Regions from separate parts of the Alteromonas sp. 4NH20-0104 genome, predicted to be linked through region 1. Evidence: predicted binding sites of a transcription regulator. Region 1 holds the regulator's gene; each other region holds the start of a gene.
What was found. Region 1 encodes sigma-54, which starts transcription at its own class of promoters, with help from an activator protein. Its sites were predicted from a motif close to GTTGGCACGNNNNTNGNNT; they were not measured.
Positions count from the first base shown of each region.

Region 2: AC27IB_RS06675 (DUF4168 domain-containing protein) is a predicted target of sigma-54. The motif match lies at 2,898-2,916, and genes of this name have one in related genera.
Region 3: AC27IB_RS00885 (DUF3192 domain-containing protein) is a predicted target of sigma-54. The motif match lies at 2,637-2,655, and genes of this name have one in related genera.
Region 4: AC27IB_RS05730 (PEP-CTERM sorting domain-containing protein) is a predicted target of sigma-54. The motif match lies at 3,197-3,215, and genes of this name have one in related genera.

Region 1 is NZ_BAAJLP010000033.1:10,191-15,212, reverse strand. It holds gene AC27IB_RS19445 (HPr family phosphocarrier protein) at 35-307, opposite strand; gene rapZ (RNase adapter RapZ) at 307-1,152, opposite strand; gene ptsN (PTS IIA-like nitrogen regulatory protein PtsN) at 1,176-1,634, opposite strand; gene hpf (ribosome hibernation promoting factor) at 1,650-1,937, opposite strand; gene AC27IB_RS19425 (RNA polymerase factor sigma-54) at 1,962-3,440, opposite strand; gene lptB (LPS export ABC transporter ATP-binding protein) at 3,508-4,233, opposite strand; gene lptA (lipopolysaccharide transport periplasmic protein LptA) at 4,230-4,802, opposite strand; gene lptC (LPS export ABC transporter periplasmic protein LptC) at 4,771-5,022, opposite strand, start outside.
Region 2 is NZ_BAAJLP010000007.1:12,088-17,109, forward strand. It holds gene sppA (signal peptide peptidase SppA) at 1-745, opposite strand, end outside; gene AC27IB_RS06660 (hypothetical protein) at 836-1,024, opposite strand; gene AC27IB_RS06665 (HvfX family Cu-binding RiPP maturation protein) at 1,132-1,704, shown strand; gene AC27IB_RS06670 (NAD(P)H nitroreductase) at 1,817-2,368, shown strand; gene AC27IB_RS06675 (DUF4168 domain-containing protein) at 2,440-2,844, opposite strand; gene pyk (pyruvate kinase) at 3,295-4,731, opposite strand.
Region 3 is NZ_BAAJLP010000001.1:185,964-190,985, forward strand. It holds gene AC27IB_RS00875 (sensor histidine kinase) at 1-995, opposite strand, end outside; gene AC27IB_RS00880 (GNAT family N-acetyltransferase) at 1,124-1,762, opposite strand; gene AC27IB_RS00885 (DUF3192 domain-containing protein) at 2,112-2,474, opposite strand; gene AC27IB_RS00890 (hypothetical protein) at 2,689-2,973, shown strand; gene syd (SecY-interacting protein) at 2,975-3,523, opposite strand; gene queF (NADPH-dependent 7-cyano-7-deazaguanine reductase QueF) at 3,649-4,491, shown strand; gene AC27IB_RS00905 (GGDEF domain-containing protein) at 4,535-5,022, shown strand, end outside.
Region 4 is NZ_BAAJLP010000006.1:5,454-10,475, reverse strand. It holds gene pdsS (proteobacterial dedicated sortase system histidine kinase) at 1-1,758, shown strand, start outside; gene AC27IB_RS05735 (hypothetical protein) at 1,775-2,209, shown strand; gene AC27IB_RS05730 (PEP-CTERM sorting domain-containing protein) at 2,496-3,143, opposite strand; gene AC27IB_RS05725 (CNNM domain-containing protein) at 3,463-4,542, opposite strand; gene AC27IB_RS05720 (carbon starvation CstA family protein) at 4,878-5,022, opposite strand, start outside.

The sequences.
Region 1 (5,022 bases):
CAGATAACCGCTTCACAGAGGTTAGCTGTGTGCGTTACTCGTCTTCGTTAAAGCGGCCAACAATCAGGTCTTCCACTGCTGCCATGGCGGCTTCGGCGTCGGGGCCTTCGCTGATCACATCCACCTGTTCGCCCTGATGACTTTCCATTAGCATTAATCCCAATACGCTGTTGGCATTAGCTTCTTTATCGCCTTTTTTGAGGGTGATCTCGGCATCGAACTGATTAGCCAGTTGTACTAACTGTGTGGCAGCCCGGGCGTGCAGGCCCAGTTTATTGACGATAGTAAGGGTTTTTTCTACACGCATTATCGGTTTAACTCCCGGTGACGAATTTGCACATCCGGATGCTTATCGCCGTATATTTTGGCCAGAGACTGCGCCACAAATACGGAACGATGCTGGCCGCCGGTGCAGCCAATGGCGATGGTCACATAGCTGCGATTATTTCGCTCCAGATGGGGCATCCAGGTATCCAGCAGGTTTTGGATTTGCCAGATAAATTTGGTGACAATGGGCTGCGAGCCCAGAAAAGCTTCTACCGGCGAGTCCAGACCGGTTAAATGTTTTAAGTCAGGCTCCCAGTGCGGGTTAGGTAAAAAGCGGACATCGAATACATAGTCGGCGTCTTTGGGAATACCGTGCTTAAAGCCAAATGACTCAAACACCAGTACCAGTCGGGAGCTTTTCTTACCCAAAATCCGTTCACGGATAAGCTCAGCCAGCTGATGAATCGACAGGTGGTCGGTGTCGATATACAAATCAGCACGCTCTACAATGGGTGCTAACAGCTCTTTTTCTGCCAGAATGGCATCGGCCAGTGACTTGTTCAGTTTTGCCAGCGGATGCAGGCGGCGGGTTTCGCTAAAGCGTTTTACCAGCATGTCGTCGCTGGCATCCAGATAGACAATGGTCATCGACCAGGACGAAGGCAGATAATCAAGGATCTCTACCAGTTCGTCGGGATCTTTAGGCAGGTTGCGAACATCTATACTCACCGCCACCTGGTCGTATTCGTCAACCACCGTATGGGTTAACGTTGGGAGCAGATTAACCGGAATGTTATCAACGCAGTAGTAGCCCAAATCTTCCAGGGCTCTTAGCGCAACCGATTTGCCGGAGCCGGAGCGCCCGCTGATAATAATAAGTTTCATATGTTGTCAGACTCCCTGCCGGACTATTGTGCAGCCTCGTCGCACAGAGCGGCGATAACCTGTTCCTTCGATTCGGCGTTACGGATGGTTTTTACAATACTTTTCTGGCTCAGCTTGCCGGCGATGGTAGCCAGTGTCTGCAAATGACCTTCGGTTTGGGTTTCAGGGACCAGAATGGCAAAAAAGATATCGACCGGTTTATCATCAATGGCGTCGAATGCGATGGCTGGGGTAGTGGTTACCACAACGGCCGTAACCTTGGATAGGTTAGCCAGTCTGCCATGGGGTAAGGCAATGCCATTGCCGATGCCAGTGCTGCCCATTTTTTCCCGGCTTAGCAGTGCATTCAGGGCATCTTCTTTTTGAATTTCAGCGTTGGTTTCGGCAGCAATGTCGCTGATAATTTCTAAAATTCGTTTTTTACTGTTGCACTGGACCGCACATTTAGTGCGATCCAGGCTAACTAAGGCTTGAATATTCATAAGGTTATTTGGGGCCTAGTGCTTTTTAAGCTTTTCCTTATGCTTGATTACCTGACGATCCAGTTTGTCGACCATACTATCTATCGCGGCATACATATCTTGATTTTCTGACGACGCAAATACTTCCGCACCACTTAAATGCATCGTGGCTTCGGCTTTTTGAGAAAGCTTTTCCACGTTGAGGATCACATGCACATTGGATATGTGATCAAAGTGGCGCTCCAGTTTACTAAACTTGGTATCAACATAATTACGCAAAGAATCGGTTATCTCGATGTGATGACCTGTAAGATTTATTTGCATAGTTCGTCTTCCTTATATTTCGGCCTAAATAAGGCTCTTGCGTTGGTTAGACGGTGGAATCGACAAAGATTCCCGGTATTTTGCTATTGTTCGCCGGGCAACTTTAATACCTTGTTCGGCCAACAATTGAGCAATTTTACTGTCGCTTAGTGGTTTACTGGGCTTCTCGGCGGCAACCAGTTTTTTAATCAGTGCGCGGATAGCGGTAGAGGAACATTCTCCGCCAGACTCGGTGGCTACGTGGCTGGAGAAGAAGTATTTCAGTTCAAAGATACCGCGGGGCGTATGCATGTACTTTTGGGTAGTTACCCGCGAAATGGTGGATTCATGCATATCGACCATTTCGGCTACGTCGTTGAGGACCATAGGCTTCATCATTTCCGGGCCGTGCTCAAAAAAGCCCATTTGTTGCTGCACAATACAGTTAGCTACTTTGAGCAATGTTTCATTGCGCGATTCGAGGCTCTTAATGAACCACTTTGCTTCCTGCATGTGGGAGCGAATAAACTGCGAGTCTGAGCTGTTACGGGCTTGTCTGCTCATGGCTGCATACTGCTGGTTTACGCTCAGTTTTGGCAGGCTGTCGGGGTTCAGTTCAACTACCCAACGGCCTTTCTTTTTGGTGACTGACACGTCGGGGATCACATATTCAGATTCCTGCGTGATAAGTGCGCTGCCAGGACGAGGATTCAGGGTTTGCAGTAAACGCATGGCTTCACGCAAATCATCTTCTTTGAGCCGCGATTTACGCATCAGCGTGCGATAATCTTTGCTGCCAAGCAAATCAGCATAGTCTTCAATAAGAATCATTGCTTCCTTAAGCCAGGGCGTTTCGGGAGCAAATTGTTTGAGCTGAACCAGTAGACACTCCTGCGGGGTACGTGAGCCTGAACCAATCGGGTCGAACATCTGAATACGCTTGAGCACGCATTCAATTTCATCAACTTCTACGGGCTCTTCCATATCTTCAGTATTGACGCTCTGCAGGATATCTTCAACCGTAACGGTTAAATAACCGGATTCATCAATGGAATCGATAATGGCAATGGCTATGGCGCGGTCTACATCGCTAAAGGGGGTGAGGCGCATCTGCCACAGCAGGTGATCCTGAATGTTGTCGGTGGTTTCACCCTGAAAAATTTGTTCATCATCAGAAGACGCCGGCCCTGGTGCAGGTGCAGAAGACGCCGAGTAATACTCGTCCCAGGTACTGTCGATAGGCAGTTCATCAGGCAGCTCGTTTTTCTCGAGCGCCTCGTTGGTATCCATGCTGGTGTCGGTGCTGGCTGTTGCTGCGGCATCCGCTTCGGCATCGAGTTTACTTTTCTCAATGGTGTCGTTATCGCTGGTGTCATCAACTTCCAGTAACGGATTTGAATCGAGTGCTTCCTGGATTTCCAGTTGTAAATCCAGGGTCGAAAGTTGCAGCAGTTTAATCGCCTGCTGCAATTGTGGCGTCATAGTAAGTTGTTGACTAAATTTGAGCTGTAAAGATGGTTTCATCTACTTCTGTTCTTAACGCCTTGCTTGTTATTGATAGGGACAAAATTTGTTGTCTTTATGTATCTAACTATAGCCTGAATTGCTCACCCAGGTATACATCCTTGACCTTTTGATTACTTAAAACCTGTTCCGCGGTGCCCTGAGCGATTAATTCACCCTGACTCACAATGTAGGCTTTCTCACAGACGTCGAGGGTTTCCCGGACGTTGTGGTCGGTAATCAAAATACCAATTCCACGATCACGAAGATGTTGTATGATCTTCTTTATATCATTAACCGAAATTGGGTCAACTCCTGCAAAGGGTTCATCAAGCAAAATAAATTTCGGATTAGCGGCCAGCGCCCTGGCAATTTCCACCCGGCGCCGCTCACCACCCGACAAACTCATCCCGGTACTATTACGTATATGGTTAATATTAAATTCATCAAGTAGGGCATCGGCTTCATTTTGCTGTTCGGCAGAATTTAAGTCTTTGCGCGTCTGCAATATTGCCATGATATTGTCAAAAACACTTAACTTTCTGAAAATAGACGCTTCCTGAGGTAAATAACCAATGCCATTACGGGCGCGCTCGTGCATGGGCTGGCGGGTTAAATCCATATCGTCGATGCGGATATCGCCTTTATCCAGTGCTACCAGACCCACAATCATGTAGAAGGTGGTGGTTTTACCGGCCCCATTGGGACCGAGCAAGCCAACAATCTGGCCGGCAGAAACTTCAACGCTGACATCCCTAACTACCTGCCGGGACTTATACGACTTGGCTAAGTGTTTGGCGGTGAGGGTGGTCATTCGTCTTGGTTGTCCTGTTGGTCGTCTTCGCTGCCATTGGCCTTGTTTTCGTCGCGCACGGCTTCAATGTCTTCCAGACTGAAAACGGTGCGTACCCGGCCATCTTCACTGCCGCTGCCATCACCGGTGGCTTTCAGTTGTTCCTTGTCCATGTCGTAAACAATCGTTTCGCCTTTTACCACACTGGTATTCTGGTTTAACTCAGCATCGCCGGATAAAGAAATCGTGCGGTTAGCCACTTCATAACGAATTTCGAATGCCCGGGCTTCGACCACCCGGCCATCGTCTAAGGTCTGGCTGTATACCGCCGGCTTACCGGTAGCAATAAAGATTTCTTTGCCTTTACCGCCGCCTGCTTCAACTTCAACGCGGTCGGCCTGAATGCTTAATGTGCCCTGAGTAACCTGGACGTTATCAATCAGAATGGACTTTTTATTCTTACCATCCAGAAACTGTGATTCAGAAAACACTTCAATGTCTTTCTTGAAATCTGACTTGGCTGCCAGTACCAGCGCCGGCGAGATGGCCAGCGTCAGACTAGTTAGCAGGGGAATAAGTCGTTTGCACATGTTGATTCAACTCATAAGTTTTATTCAATAGGTTGGCGCGAAGTCCGTTACTAAATATCAGGAAATCAGGCCCCGAAATTTCCACCCTGGCGTCAGACACCATGGTTTGTTGGTCCAAATCTATCTCAAGGTAGTCTGTGGTTACACGCTGCACAAAGTCAGCCTGGTTTTTACTCACAATCACTACGTTATTTTCCAGTTGTATCATGTTGTTATCATA
Region 2 (5,022 bases), on a different contig from region 1:
TGTCTACGCCGCGGGCCGCTGCCACATCCGCTTTGTATTGTTGCCAATACTGATTAAGCCAACGCTCGTTCATTTCCTTGGCCGCGTCAGACATGTCTTCGCGAATATAGGGTTCAACGGCTGACTTAAAGGTACCCACCCGGAATATGTGCATATTGACTTTAAGCTTTTCCAGCGCGCGTTTGAGATACATGCCGTAGTTGGCATAGCCGTCTATAGACACGCCGCCAATAGGGTTGAGATACACTTTGTCTGCATGGGCTGCAAGATAATACTGCGCCTGGGTGTAGTAGTCGCCTACTGCAATCACGGGCTTTTCAGACGTTTTAAAGTCGTCGATGGCCTTGGCTACGGTACGCAATTTATCCAGACCGCCGCCTTGAAACCCTTGCAGGTTCAGCACCACGGCCTTAATACGATTGTCCGCTTTGGCGTTTTCTAACACTTTAACCACATCGCGAACCAGTACTTCCGGGTTATCAGGCTCTTCATCAAAGGCTTCCTGAAGAAACTCCGAGACCGGGTCGACGGCCGTTTTCTGAATTACCAAAGCGCCATTCAGGGTAAGCATCAGGGCACTGCCGGGCGTTACCTGAGGAACACTTTCTTCGCGACTGGCAACGGCGATAATACCGATAATAATGACCAGAAACACAACATTGAAAAATAATTTTCGACAAAAATTCAGGGCGGTCCATAACCCCACAAACAGAGCTTTGGTCCAGCTTTTACTTTTTTCGGCCATATTGACTACTTACCTAATTTACACAACAGTCTAATGTTATCGATTCAAAAAATTATCGCGAGTTAATTTTGTAATGAAATGTTATTGCCGTTATCTCTGACGCTTTTTGCCGGCATTCTCTTTTGTAGATGGTGATGTACTGCCATCCAACCAGTGTTGTAGTAATTTCGCGATGGCTTTGTGCTGTTCATCAGACAGAGTCATCAGCAAGCGCCCCTGACGTTGCCTGTAATTTACCTTACTCTGGCCTTGTTGCATTAACTGAGAAAAACGGCTCATTGATTGAAAGAAATAACCTTAACTCACGGTCTTTATCGTAATTCGCATTATTGAGGTAAACCGGAGTGAGCGCAATTATCCGTAAGTTAAATACTAAATTAAATGGGATGGCGGCATCCCTGAGCGGTATTCCCTTGCTACTGACAAGGTTATACCTGGCTCCGGTGATGGCGCAGGCGGGCTGGCAGAAACTGGTTAATTTTGAGAGCACGGTAGACTGGTTTGGTAATCCGGATTACGGGTTGGGCTTACCGCTGCCATTCCTGATGGCCGGACTGGCTGCACTAAGTGAGTTTATTGGAGCTGTATTTCTGGTGTTTGGCTTTGCCACACGGTTAACCGCCATTCCGTTAATGATTACCATGATGGTGGCCATGATTACCGTTCACTGGCAGCACGGGTGGCCTGCCATCGCCGATGCCGGCAGCTGGCTGGCCGATGGTACGCTGTTAACGAATGAGTCGGTGATGGCGGCCCCTGAGAAGCTCTCTGCAGCTAAGGCTATTCTCAACGAGCACGGTTATATCGACTGGCTGACGTCCAGTGGTAACTTTGTGATCCTGAATAACGGGATAGAGTTCGCCGCTACGTATTTCATTATGCTCATGGTGCTGTTTTGCTTTGGTGGCGGACGTTATGTGAGTGTTGATTATTATCTCGCGGGGCATTTTAAGCGCTAATAAATTATGTTGCAGGGATTGCACTAAAACGACTTGTCAGTATGCTGGTCTTTTTGTGAAATAGCCCGTATCAGCACGGGTATACTCATTATTTTGCCAGAAGGAGAGCACTATGGATGCACTGGATCTTGTTATCAATCGTCGCTCACAGCCCCGATTAACCTCGCCGGCACCGGCCGGTGAGGCGTTGGATAATATTAAACGCGCAGCTTTGCGAGCGCCGGATCACGCGGCCCTTAAGCCATGGCGATTTATTGTGTGTGAGGGCGAAGGGCTCAACAAGCTCGGTGCGTTGTTTGAGCAGTCCGCTATTGATAATGATAAAACGGAGCGTGAAATTCAGCGCGCGCCGCAGTTACCCACCCGTGCGCCCATGATTATTGTGATCACAACGGCCTATCAGGAGCACGAAAAAGTGCCTCAGGTAGAACAGTTCGCCTCGGCCAGTTGTGCGGCGATGGCCATGCAAATGGCGGCTGTTGCCCAGGGCTTTCAGGGCATGTGGCGCACCGGCGAATATGCCCATTGCAATATTGTAAAAGAAGGGCTGGGTGTGTCTGCCGATAACGAAATTGTTGGCTTCTTATATCTGGGTACGCCAGCACAGGACGCCGGACCTAAGCCTGCATTAGAACCGCAAGACTACTTTACGGTATTCGCATAACGGCCACTCTGGCCCAGACATTTACACAGAAAAAGCGCCGCCGACAGGCGGCGCATTGCAAAAGGAAAAACCTAGCTATTATCCTGGTCGTTAACGATGTTCATCACACGTTGGCGAAGCACTTCATCCTGACGCACCAGCTGAGCGATAGTGGTATAGGTTTTTACCTCAAGACCCGCTTGTTCTATTTCATCCACCATCGCCTCACGTGCGTTGGTTTGCAGTTGTTGCTGTTTTTCGGTGGATTGCGCTTGCTGTAATTTAACCTCAAACGCTTTCGCGACATCTTGTACTGCATACATCGCCACGGTAAATTTTTCTAACGTTGAGTCATCAAACGGTTGTTGTTCAACAGAAGTCTGAATTTGAGTTATTGCTTTTTCGTTGTCCTGCACTTTCTGGGCTGCGTAAACCGAAGAAACTGCGCCGGTGGTAAGAGATAGCGTTAAGGCAATGAGTTTTGCAAGTGGTGTCATAATACACTCCAATTTGATGAATGACCCCATTACGGGGAATGTCATAATGTATAAAGCGAGTGCTATGCCAGGTTGTAATTCATCAATATAAACAATAGTTTATTATGTTTTTAGCGTAATTTTCCAAGCGCAGGCTGGTTATGCTTTCTAAATGTGTCGCAATTTTTCACGGTAACAGCATGCATGGCAGGCAAAATTACATGGGCATTGGCTTTAATTTTATGACAGCGCCAGTGGCAGGTGACTTTTGTTGATAATTACAAGCGCTAACAAGTCGCTTAAGCTGTAACTGGCAAGAATATGTTGGGGAGTAATGGTTGTCGGGTGCTCTGGTGATTGTTGAAAATGTTACGGGGCAGGGGATTAGATGGTTACGGAGTAGAGTTAATAGCGACGCCTGAAAACGCCATTGGCGTTTCCGGCATCAGCATATTACTCGTCTTACTCGTCTTACTCAACTACGATAATTTTTATCGCGTCAGTGGCGCCGATGGTTTCCATGCGGTCACCATGGGTCAGGATCACTATATCACCGTTCTCCACCAGGTTTTTCTCTTTCAGCAGAGCGACGACATCTTTACGCAGCTCACCTGGTGCGCTGTCGCGAGAGTCAAAGAAAACCGGTTTTACGCCACGGTATAACGCCATCAGGTTAAGCGTTTCTTCGTGACGTGACATAGCAACAATAGGCAGGGTAGTGGTGATACGCGACATCAGACGCGGCGTGCTGCCACTTTCTGTTAAGCCTACAATAGCCTTTACGCCCGGTAAGTGGTTAGCGGCATAAACGGCTGATAAAGCAATAGTCTCGTGCACTGAACCAAAGAGTTCGTCCATACGATGTTTAGAGATTTTAACGCTCGGGTGGGTTTCTGCACCTTCACAAACCCGCGCCATCGCTTTAACGGTTTCTACCGGAAAGCTGCCCGCGGCGGTTTCTGCTGACAGCATCACGGCATCGGTACCATCGAGTACGGCGTTCGCTACGTCCATCACTTCTGCACGAGTAGGCATCGGGCTTTCAATCATCGACTCCATCATCTGAGTGGCAGTAATGACTACTTTATTTAACTGACGTGAGCGGGCGATCAGCTTTTTCTGTACACCAACCAACTCGGCATCACCAATTTCAACACCCAAATCACCACGGGCAACCATTACTGCGTCAGAGGCACTGATAATGTCATCGATGGCTTCATCGGTGGCCACTGCCTCAGCACGTTCTACCTTGGCGCAAATTTTGGCTTTACAACCAGCGGCTTCAGCCAGTTCGCGGGCATAATTCAGATCTGCACCGCTGCGTGGGAAAGAAACAGCCAGATAATCTACGCCGATTTCAGCGGCAGTCAGAATGTCTCGCTTGTCTTTTTCAGTCAGTGCTTCTGCTGACAAACCACCACCGAGACGATTAATCCCTTTGTTGTTAGACAGTTTACCGCCAACCGTTACCTTAGTGAGTACCTTACGGCCCTCAACGCCGGTCACCTGAAGCTGTATGCGACCGTCATCCAGTAACAGGATATCGCCCGGGCTGACGTCGTCAGGCAGTGCCTTATAGTCGATACCAACCTGTTGTTCATTACCGGCGTCACGATCCAGTTCTGCATCCAGTACAAACGGGTCGCCTTCAGTAAGGAACACTTTATCGTTGGCAAAACGTGAAACCCGGATCTTCGGTCCTTGCAAGTCGCCTAAAATAGCAACGTATTTACCCAGTTTAGTGGCGGCAGCGCGGACACGCTTGGCGCGCTCAATGTGATCTTCGGCCTGGCCATGGGAAAAATTCATGCGTACTACGTTTGCTCCGGCGGCAATAATCGCTTCAATTTTTTCTTGCGTGTCTGTAGCAGGACCTAGTGTAGCCAGGATTTTCGTTCTTCTAGTCATGTCTGTTATCGCTTGTTAATAGTTTATGTGGGACACCCAGTGATTAAGTATAGCTGAAAATCTATTTCGTAATTTAATTACAAAATAGTAGACGAATTTGACCAAATTGTGAATGGTTGATTAAAGATTCTTTATAATGGTCTGAACAGCTGTGGCAATAAAAAGTAACACAAATGAACCGCCAGGCCCTGATGCAGCGCATTGGTGCGGGGAATGGAAGGGAATGATTGAAAAATAAAAAATTTATCAGGAATTGATAAGAAGCGGGCAGGTGAGCCTGCCCACTGTTAC
Region 3 (5,022 bases), on a different contig from region 1:
TGCCCGGCATGGCCGTAAGCCTCCAGCGGTCTTGGAATATTATCAACAACCTCTACAGGGTAATCACACTCTTTCATGATCCAGTGCAAAGCCGTGTGCACCGCGTGACTGAGGTCAAAAGGCGCTTTCTCTGAAACCTGAGCTGATGAGAACTGACGTAAATCATTAACGATTTCTTTCACCCGATCCGCGCCTTCCATGGTGCCATCTACCAGCGAATTAAGATCTTTAATGGCTTTTTCAAGACGCATGTTTTCACGCATTTCGCGCAGGGTATCGCGGCTTTCGCCATTGGCAACCGCATCAAAATACGTACTGAGTTTATCGGTGTAGCGTCGCAATACGTGCATGTTGCCATACACAAAGCTAATGGGGTTATTGAGTTCATGAGCAACCCCTGCGACCAGGCGTCCCAGAGAGGCCATCTTTTCCGACTGGATTAGCCGTTGTTGAGCAAGTTGTAACTCCGCATGGGCAATATTGAGCTCTTTATAGGCACGTTGCAGTTCACCTAACGGTCTTCCCACCAGCACCATGCCCACCGATTTACCACGGTGATTTAGGCGTGCAGTGCAGTTAACCGATAGCGGCACGTTACCCGACTTACCCTGTAGCTCGAGTTCGTAATCCCTGACGGATTGCACTCGAAGTCGATCGCGAAAAGCCTGAACCTTGTCATGCAGTTCTGGCGCAATAAAAGTAAGAATAGAGCGCCCGATGAGGGCCGATTCAGACTCCCCTACCAATTCGGTGAGCGCCCGGTTAACGCCTTCGATAATGCCATCGTTATCACAGACAATTAGCACGTCGTTCATGGCACTTTGGATGCTGTCAGAAAAGCTTTTCGCCTCTTCCAGTTCGACGTTTTTCTCTTCGACTTCCACCTGAGAGTGCACTAAATCGGCGTAGGCCTCATCCATTTTCTGGATGACACTTACCCAGGCATCTTCATTCTGAATGGTGGTAACCGGATCAAAATCTAAGGAGTCGGTCATATCGGCAGATTATGATTATCAATACAGGCACTATACCTGACGGGACTCACCCCGCAAGACCAGCATTTAAAAATTTGACTAAAGGCAAGGCACTGCATTCGCCCTGCCTGACATGATAGCGAGCTAAACTAAGGCCGTGGACGAAACATCACCTGACCAGTTTTATTGGCAATTTCTACCTGTGCCACTTTCTGATAGAAACCATCAGCGAAAAAGGTTTCATATTTAGGCACAGTAACAAACACGCCTACGCCTTCGGAGTCCCGGTGCTCCAGTAACACACTGTCGATAGCCCGCATCAGCAGATGGCCCAGACCATGTGACTGGTAATCCGGATGGACGGCAATAAAAGACAATAAATGATACTTTTCAGCCGGCATGGCTGAACGAATTTTTTCTTCTTTCTCAAGCATTTGCCGAGTACCGTAATAGCCGGTTGTCAGCAACATTTTTAACCGCCAGTGCCAGTATCTGCCTGCGCCGGCAGCGTTGTCTGGCCCGGTGAGGCAAGCCACCGATAATAAACGCCCCTCATCAAACAAACCAATGATAGGTTGCTCTGCTTCCCAGAATGCCGTGAGCTCCTCCCGAATAGCCGAGCGCAGGCGTGATTCATAGCCCTCTTTTTCACTTTGGAAAATCTGTAAAAATATTGGATCGTCGTGGTAGGCGTTATAAATAATTGATGCTGCGATTTTCAGATCTTCCGCTGATAAATACGCTGCTCTGATTTTATCCAGGTTCTGTTGAATTTCCGCTTGTACCATAGCCTGTCTCCCGTGTTGTGGTGATGCGTAAACGCCATATTTTGCGACCCAGGCCGCCCTCTCACTCAACCACTGCTAACTGCGCTGCAGTGAACTGAAAACAACAAGATTGGTTTAAAGAGTTACGTAGTAGACGCACAAAAAGTGCATCAGTTCCCAACTCTAGCCGAAAAAATAACACCCTGTAAATATGTTGTTAACAATATTTATACATTTAAACAAAGGAAGTTAAACAAACAGACTGTGGTAGCGCCAGGTCAAACCATAGCCACCAGCATGGCAAAACGCATCAAGCCTGATAAACAGAGGTCTATCAGGCTTGCCAGGATAAGTGGGTTACGAGCTTGAGTTAGATTTTACGCACGGCCTCTTCGCCCCACCCAATTAAGCGGTTGTCTTTAAAGACCAGCGGCGTGCACTCGTCTTTCGTTGTGATACCGTCATCCTCGGTACGCTGAGTGCGGTAGTAAAGGATACGATAAACATGGTCACCTTCGCCGACCATTTCGTTGAAATCTGCTACACCCATTTTGCGTGTGACATCTTCAAAATGTGCACTCACTTCGAGATTGCTGATATGTTTACGATTGTTATATTCGCGCTGCTCCCAGCTGGCCTGATAATGTTCACGATCATCATCCCCTACTGAGATAATACAGCCAGACAATAACATTGGTGCCAGCAGCGCAGTACAAAGCATTAATTTTTTCATAGTGGTTCCCTGTTGAAAAATAATAAGTCACTAATGAACTTCTGGTAATCAAGAATAAGGCCAATTATAACCCTTTGATTTTTATAGAAGTTAAAAAATAACCACTTGGCGCAACGGCCAACTATAGGTATGATTAGCGAAATTTTCGTTGTTTTGACTAACCTTCAGTTGGCGTGCCAGTCTGAGGTTGACGCCATCAGTTGAGAGTGACTCCATGACATCCAAAGAAAACCATAAATCCCTGGTCGAAATCTGCCATGCGCTGGCTGCCGATGGCTTAACTCCGGGGGTCGGCTTACTGCGCGGCAGAGCGCCTTTTAAGGTCAGTGTGCTGGATGCCATTGAAGCGATAAAAGTCTTTAACCAGCAGAACGAACTAGCCAAAGCCGAGCCCAAAATAGCCAGTGAAAAAGAGCGAATCACAGCGCTGGAGAAACGGGTGGAACAGTTAGAACAGGCGCTCGCGGTAATGGAAAGCCGATTAGCTAAGCTAAGTTAACTTAACCTGCTGCCGACAGCCCGTCGATAAAGGTCGCCAGATCCGGAGCCAGACAGCGGCTTGGCAGTTTACCAACCTGTTCCAGTACGACTTCCCCCGAGGCATTGTCGACAGACAAAATAAAGTCATCCTCATCGGTCAGGCCGAAAAATAACGTTGGCGGCTGTTTCAACCGTTGCTTCATTAACAGATGACCAATCAGGTTTTGTTGCAGCCGCTCGAAATCGGCTTCACTGCAAACCTGCAGAAGTTCGCAATTGCCCTGCTCCGCTTTAACCGGCAGGTTAAAGCTCCAGTATGTTGTAAAGTATTTACAGAACTGCTCGTTGAGGGTTATGTGCAGCGCGTTTTCAATATTGGCAAAGGTGTATTCCTTTTCCATTGGCACCGGCTGCCAGGCACAAAGCTCCCCCTCACTGGCATTGCCGATGTAACAGGGTGAGGTTAATTGCGGCTCGAACTCAGTCATCATTAACTGTGGAGAGGCTGCCGCAGCCTGTTGTAAATCGCGCATTAATTTATGCAATGATTGTTGAACTATATTCTCCATTGCTATTCCATATCAGTTATACTAAACCTCTATAGTAAAGAATTTATGGCACTTTAAACACCAGCTTGGCATATTGAATGCGCGTGCCATGATCAATCAGTGATAAAAAACCGTTACAGGACAGCATGACAGTAAAGCACTCTTCGTCACCGTCTCTTCCCGCCAACCTGACACTGGGTCAGAAGGTTGACTACATCGAGCAGTACACCCCCGAACTGTTACAGGGCGTGCCTCGCACTCTTAGCCGCGATCAAATTGGCGTTTCCCAGCCTTTACCGTTCGTTGGCGTGGATATCTGGAATGGCTATGAACTTTCCTGGCTCAACCCCAAAGGCAAGCCACAGGTGGCTATTTTGCAATGCCGGGTGCCCATCGACTCGCAAAACCTGATCGAATCCAAGTCGTTTAAACTGTATCTCAATAGCTTCAACCAGTCTGTTTTCACTTCTGCAAACGAAGTGGCAGAGCATTTAACGGCTGATTTATCGGCCTGCGCCAAGGCAGATGTAGACGTGCAATTATTTAGCGCGGGGCAATTCCATGAGCTCAGTCTTGGTGAACTCGAAGGCACCGTTATTGATGAATTGGATATTGAAGTTAACGATTACCAGCCAAATCCCGGTCTGCTGAAAACCAGCGATACCCTGGTCAGTGAAACCCTGGTCAGTCATTTACTGAAATCGAATTGCTTGATCACCAGTCAGCCAGATTGGGCCAGTGTACAAATTCATTATGAAGGCGCAGCCATCGACCATGCAGGGTTGCTGGCTTATCTCATTTCATTTCGTCGCCATAACGAATTTCATGAACAGTGTATCGAGCGAATTTTTTGTGATGTAATGAATCACTGCAAGCCGCAAAAGTTGGCAGTCTATGCGCGCTACACTCGCCGGGGGGGGTTAGATATCAATCCGTTACGTGCGAACTTTAATTATACCGTGTCGAATAACCGGCTGGCGCGGCAGTAGCATGCCGGCGGTTTTTTTTGCTAACAAGGAGCTTGCATAACACATGGAAGCGAAACAACTCCAATCGTTGCGTGCCCACAGTGAGCAACTTGCAGGATTCATAGTCCGGCTCACCAGCTATTATGAGGGACTATCGGCTGAGATAGATAAAGAGTTACAATCTCTGCGCGGTCATTTGAGTGGCAAAATTGATTTTACTTTAGCCACGCTTGCGATGAATAAAGTCAGTCAGCTTATCATGCTGGAACCCTACTCAGTGAAAACCCTGACCCAGGCCTGGTTACGGCAACTGGAAGAAGATGTGCAGGCTTTTCAGCGCCTGGTCACTGAACCGACGGCCCGCAGTGAAGCCGCCAAAGCCAGTAGCGCCTTGAAGAAACCGATAAAAGGTATCAGTGGGGTTTTGCCGCTATATCAACAAGTTTTAAAATGCTACAAGTCCGGTATTGGCAGCGGCGAAGACGCAACCGCCGAAAGTCAACCAAACAGTAGAACCGTCCAGCTCAAGCAAAATTTAATCGACGAATTAGG
Region 4 (5,022 bases), on a different contig from region 1:
TATGCCATGTTTGCGGTTACTGATGACAAGGTAGTCTTCCGCGCGCCGAATAGTCTGAGCGTCGACCGTTCAGACCACCTGCTGATTGGTATGCTGGATGCTCAGGATACCCTGCATCGCTACATTATTTCACCTTACGACTCCGGCTGGGTAAATGCTTACCAACTCGACGAAGATCCGCGTCGTTTCAGGGCCGTTAACAATGCGCTGGAAATTCAGGGACGCTGGGAAATGACCAGCACCGGGTATAACGTTGAGCTCCGTTTTCCTATCACCATGACCTCCGGTGCCCTGGCATTTGCCATCGTGGATGTCGACGATCCGCTCACTCGTAACAAACAGTATGCAGTGGGCACCGCTAATCCGAACCAAAGTGATGACCTCGGCACCGTAGTCACCCCCTCTCCGGAAATAGAGCGAATTCTCTCGGGACTGCGCTATGCCGACTCCCGGGTTTGGGTCATCGACAAACATAAGCGGGTGCTGGCCCGCTCGGGCTCTATTCATTCGTCTCCTGGGTTTAACGCAGGCAGTCAGGAAAATCATAGTCAGGGTTGGTGGCACTATATCGAACAACAGTGGTTACTGCCGCTGTATTATCAGATTCTCACTCGTCCGCCGGGCGATTTCGTAGACGAACTGGCTGATGCCTACGCACTGGCAGGTAAAGATATCAATCACGCCCTCAATGGCCAGCCGGATTCACTATGGCGACTAACGCCGGATAACAAAGCGGTGATCCTGTCTGCCGCCTACCCGATTTATATTGGTGACTCGGTCATGGGCGCCGTTGTGGTGGAGCAAACCACACATGGTATTCGCACGCTGCGAAACCGCGCTCTGGAACAGCTTTTCCATGTCATCCTGGCCGTGATGCTATTAGGCACCCTGGGCTTACTGATGTTCGCTCACCGGATTTCCAGCCGGATACGCAATCTACGTGATGACACTGAAGCGGTAATCGACTCCAATGGCAAAATTATTGGCAGTTTACCGCCGTCTCGTCATGGCGATGAAATTGGCGATTTATCACGCTCTTTCAGTGCTGTACTGAGTCGGCTCCAGCAATACAACTCGTATCTGGAAAATATGGCTTCCCGTCTTTCCCATGAATTGCGTACGCCTATCGCAGTGGTACGTTCTTCGTTAGATACCCTGACTGAAGTACAGGATCCGGCTCAGCAGCAGGTATTTTTAAGCCGCGCACTTTCGGGGATCAGCCGTTTGAGCAGTATTCTTAACAGCATGAGTGAGGCCACCCGGCTGGAGCAAATGATCAGTCAGGAAGACACTGAACGCTTCGATATTATTAAAGTCGTTGGTGGCTGTGTGGAAGGTTACCAGCATGCTTACCCCCATCGGCAGTTTGCACTGAAACTGAGTTGCGAAAAGGCCCAGCTCAACGGTTCGCCGGATCTGATAGCGCAAATGCTGGATAAAATCATAGCCAATGCGGTGGAATTCAGCCAGCCAGAGAGTACCATTGCCCTGCATATGTGGCAGGAACAACGCACGGTTAAACTCAGTATTACCAATACCGGCCCACTGTTACCCAAGGGAATGCATCAGCAACTGACCCAGTCTATGGTATCGGTAAGAGCAGAAGGTAACAGCGCCGATGGTCCGCCTCATTTAGGCTTAGGCTTGTATATTGCCAATATGATTGTAGCCTTTCATAAGGGTAGAATTGAGCTTCAGGATTTACCGGATAATACCGGGGTGTGTGTGGTTATTTCATTGCCGGTCACGCCGAACTAATCAAAAGGGCGAAAGAATGAGTGAAGCCGATCCGCGAATTATCGCACTGGAAACGCAGTTTAGTCACTTACATGTACAGTTGTTTGATACCTTTAGTCACGCGCAGTCAGCCGTGATGACGGTAATGCAGACCGGCCGGGATATTGACCGTAATCACGATGACTTTCAGCAGCTTAAACGTGATTTTGAAGTGACGGTTGCGATGTATCAGGGCGCCGATAAGGCAATGCAGGAAAAGATAACCGCCACCCGAAAACTGGCAGATAATCACCAGACCACCAATGTACACCTGACCCAGGTTTGGGCTGCCGCGGTTTCTGCTTTGTCGTGCGATCGCATGCTGGCTCTGATCCCGCAAGACCTGCTGGCCGATCCATCGGTAGCCGGCGAATTACAGCAAAAGCATCAGGCGCATCTGGCCATGTGGCAGCAGCGATTGGACAACCCCTAGTCTGCAATTAAAGCGCTCAGCAACTTTTGTTTAATTTTGTATATGGTTACGCAGAGTTAAAGTGAAAGGTAAAAATACAAGAGGCATTGCGCTCTTCATTATTTTGTTACTTTCTGATGTGCTGGTTATAGTTGGTGTTGTTCACGTGAACAGAAACTACAGTAAGAACACTGAGTCAAATAACTCTGGCTAGTGAGTTGCCGCTGAGTAACGACTAATCACCAACCAGATTGTTCCTTCTTTGATCATATCAAATACCGTCAGGTCGGTACCTGATTACGTCGCTCTACGCTTGCTTTGTCTTGCGACGTGCAACTAAAAGTCCACAGAGCCCTAACATCAGGACCGGCAAGCTAGCAGGAGCGGGAACGCTCTCGACTGATGGATCAGTAGCGGATATCGTTAGGTTTACACGGCTGATGCTGCCGCCACTTTCTGTCCAGACTCCCATCCCTGCAACGCTGGCTGATGAGCCGATAACGTTTTGTGTTCCAAAACGAGTAAGCACAACAGAATTACCTAAAATCGACGAAGTATAGGGAGAAGTACCATAAGAATTAACATCACCTCTGTTCCCCAATACGCCAATCACGTCGCCCATTTCTACTTGAATGGCCAAATCACTGATTGCTGTGGCCTGGTTACGTACCTCAAACAGAATATCATACACGTCGGTTGACGATGACCATGAAGGGGGTACAGATGGAAGTCGTAAAATGGAAGTGGCAAAGTTTGCAGTCGACGCGTCAGTTGGGACGTCAATACCTACAATCCAGAAATCAACCGGTGCTGTAAACCAGAATCCTCTGACATTGCCTGAAAAATTACTGTTGTGGGAACCTACATCGATAGTTTCGGTCGACGTTGTCATTAACGACGCGTGAGCGCCACCAACAGACATAATGAAACACCAGATTAAAAATAACTTCTTCATTTTCTACTTCCTGCCTTGTCAATATACTGCCAACGGATTGTTGCAATCCAGTTATACATAAATCAGGCCAGCTTTAATTCGCTTTGCATGATTAACCAGGTAAGTTTGCAATTAGAAACCAAAGCAGGAGAGTTAACGCCTTGTAGAATTTAAAAATTATTTTATTAGAGGTAATTTATTGAAATATAAATAACCTCATGGTTTGATGATATTAGGTACCGCCAACACCAACCGATACATCGTTTTTGTAAAGAAAACCGACATCAAAAAAGCTTTTTATAAAAGCCTTATCATCAGGCTGTAATTGTTGCATTTATAATTACTTACGAGCTGCCGACGTCATGCTGCTGTCGGGCACATTTTTGAGCATCATCAGCTGTTTTCGACGATGCATCACATAGGCCAGCCGACGCATACTGACATTGGTATCCTTTTCATCCTCGATATCCACACCCAGTAATCTTTCGAGCAAATCTTCGAGCGTCAGGATCCCTTCCAGACCACCGTACTCATCAACAACCAGCACAATATGCACGTGATTTTTAATAAACTGGTCAAATGTGGATGATAGCGGCATAGAACTCAGCACGGTCACCATGCTCATACGGTATTGCGACAACAGGTTATCGCCATGACCTTTTGCCTGGGCAACCAACAAATCGGACCGCATAACAAAGCCGGTGATTTGCTCAGAGTCATCCTCTTCGTAAATAGGAATGCGAGAGTACTTAATACTCCCGTGTTTATGAAAAAACTCGGTGATGGTGAGGGTTTCCGGCACCGAAAAAACCTGCGTGCGGTGTGTAATAGCATCCTTCACAGCCAGTTCGTTGAGGGTCAGTAAACTCTTCATGAAAGAGGCTTCATGTTCGTTTAGTTGTCCTTCTTCTCCACTGAGTTCTGCCATCGCATGCAGTTCAGCACGGTTAAGTCCGCGCAACGGACTTTCCTCTTTAAAACCTTTGGTTAACCATTCTGACATTTTCACAAAGGGGTATAACAACACAACCAGGTACTTCAGAAAATAAGCAGTAACCGGTGCCAGAGAGCGCCAGAAAGTCGCCCCCAGTGTTTTGGGTATAATTTCCGAAAAGATCAGAATCAACAACGTCAGAATAGCCGAAATAAGGCCCAGGTAAGCATCACCAAACACTATCGCTGCCTGGGCACCGGCTCCTGCCGCCCCCATGGTGTGGGCAATGGTATTTAACGTCAGTATGGCTGATAACGGTCGGTTAATGTCTTCGGTAAGATGGCGAAGCACCGCACCACTGGGCTTCTGCTCTTTTTCAAGAACAGAGATATAGGCTGAAGAAACGCTCAGGATCACCGCCTCAGCGATGGAACACAAGAATGAAAATCCCAGTGCGATAATCACGTAAACGAGCAATAAAATCATGTAAAGCAGTCCATTGAATCAAGTGTACAAAGGGTATTATGAGGCCTTATACGATGGATACAAGCACAGTAGACGGTAACAAACTATCTAATACCAAAGAATAATTAACAAAATCAAACCGGCTTGTTACATTATAGTTACATTCGATGGAAAAGAGGTTCGAATTATGGCTAAAGCTAAATTGTCAGATCAAGTTTCACTGGTGTTATATTCTGTTTCGTTAATGATCATTACTGCGGGTGTTTTTAACGCATATCTCTGAACGTATCGCCATTAGGTATACGTTGCTAGCACAAAAAGTTAAAAGCCGTCAGATTCTCTGACGGCTTTTTTCATCAGGCCGATTGCCGTTTGAATTTTCGAATCACCGACCACGATTCCAGCATCACCAGTACACTAACGATCAGTACTACCGCATCCAAAAGAACCAGCAGATAGTTACCGTCAAGATAATACTCTTTTAGCTTAATAATCCCCGCC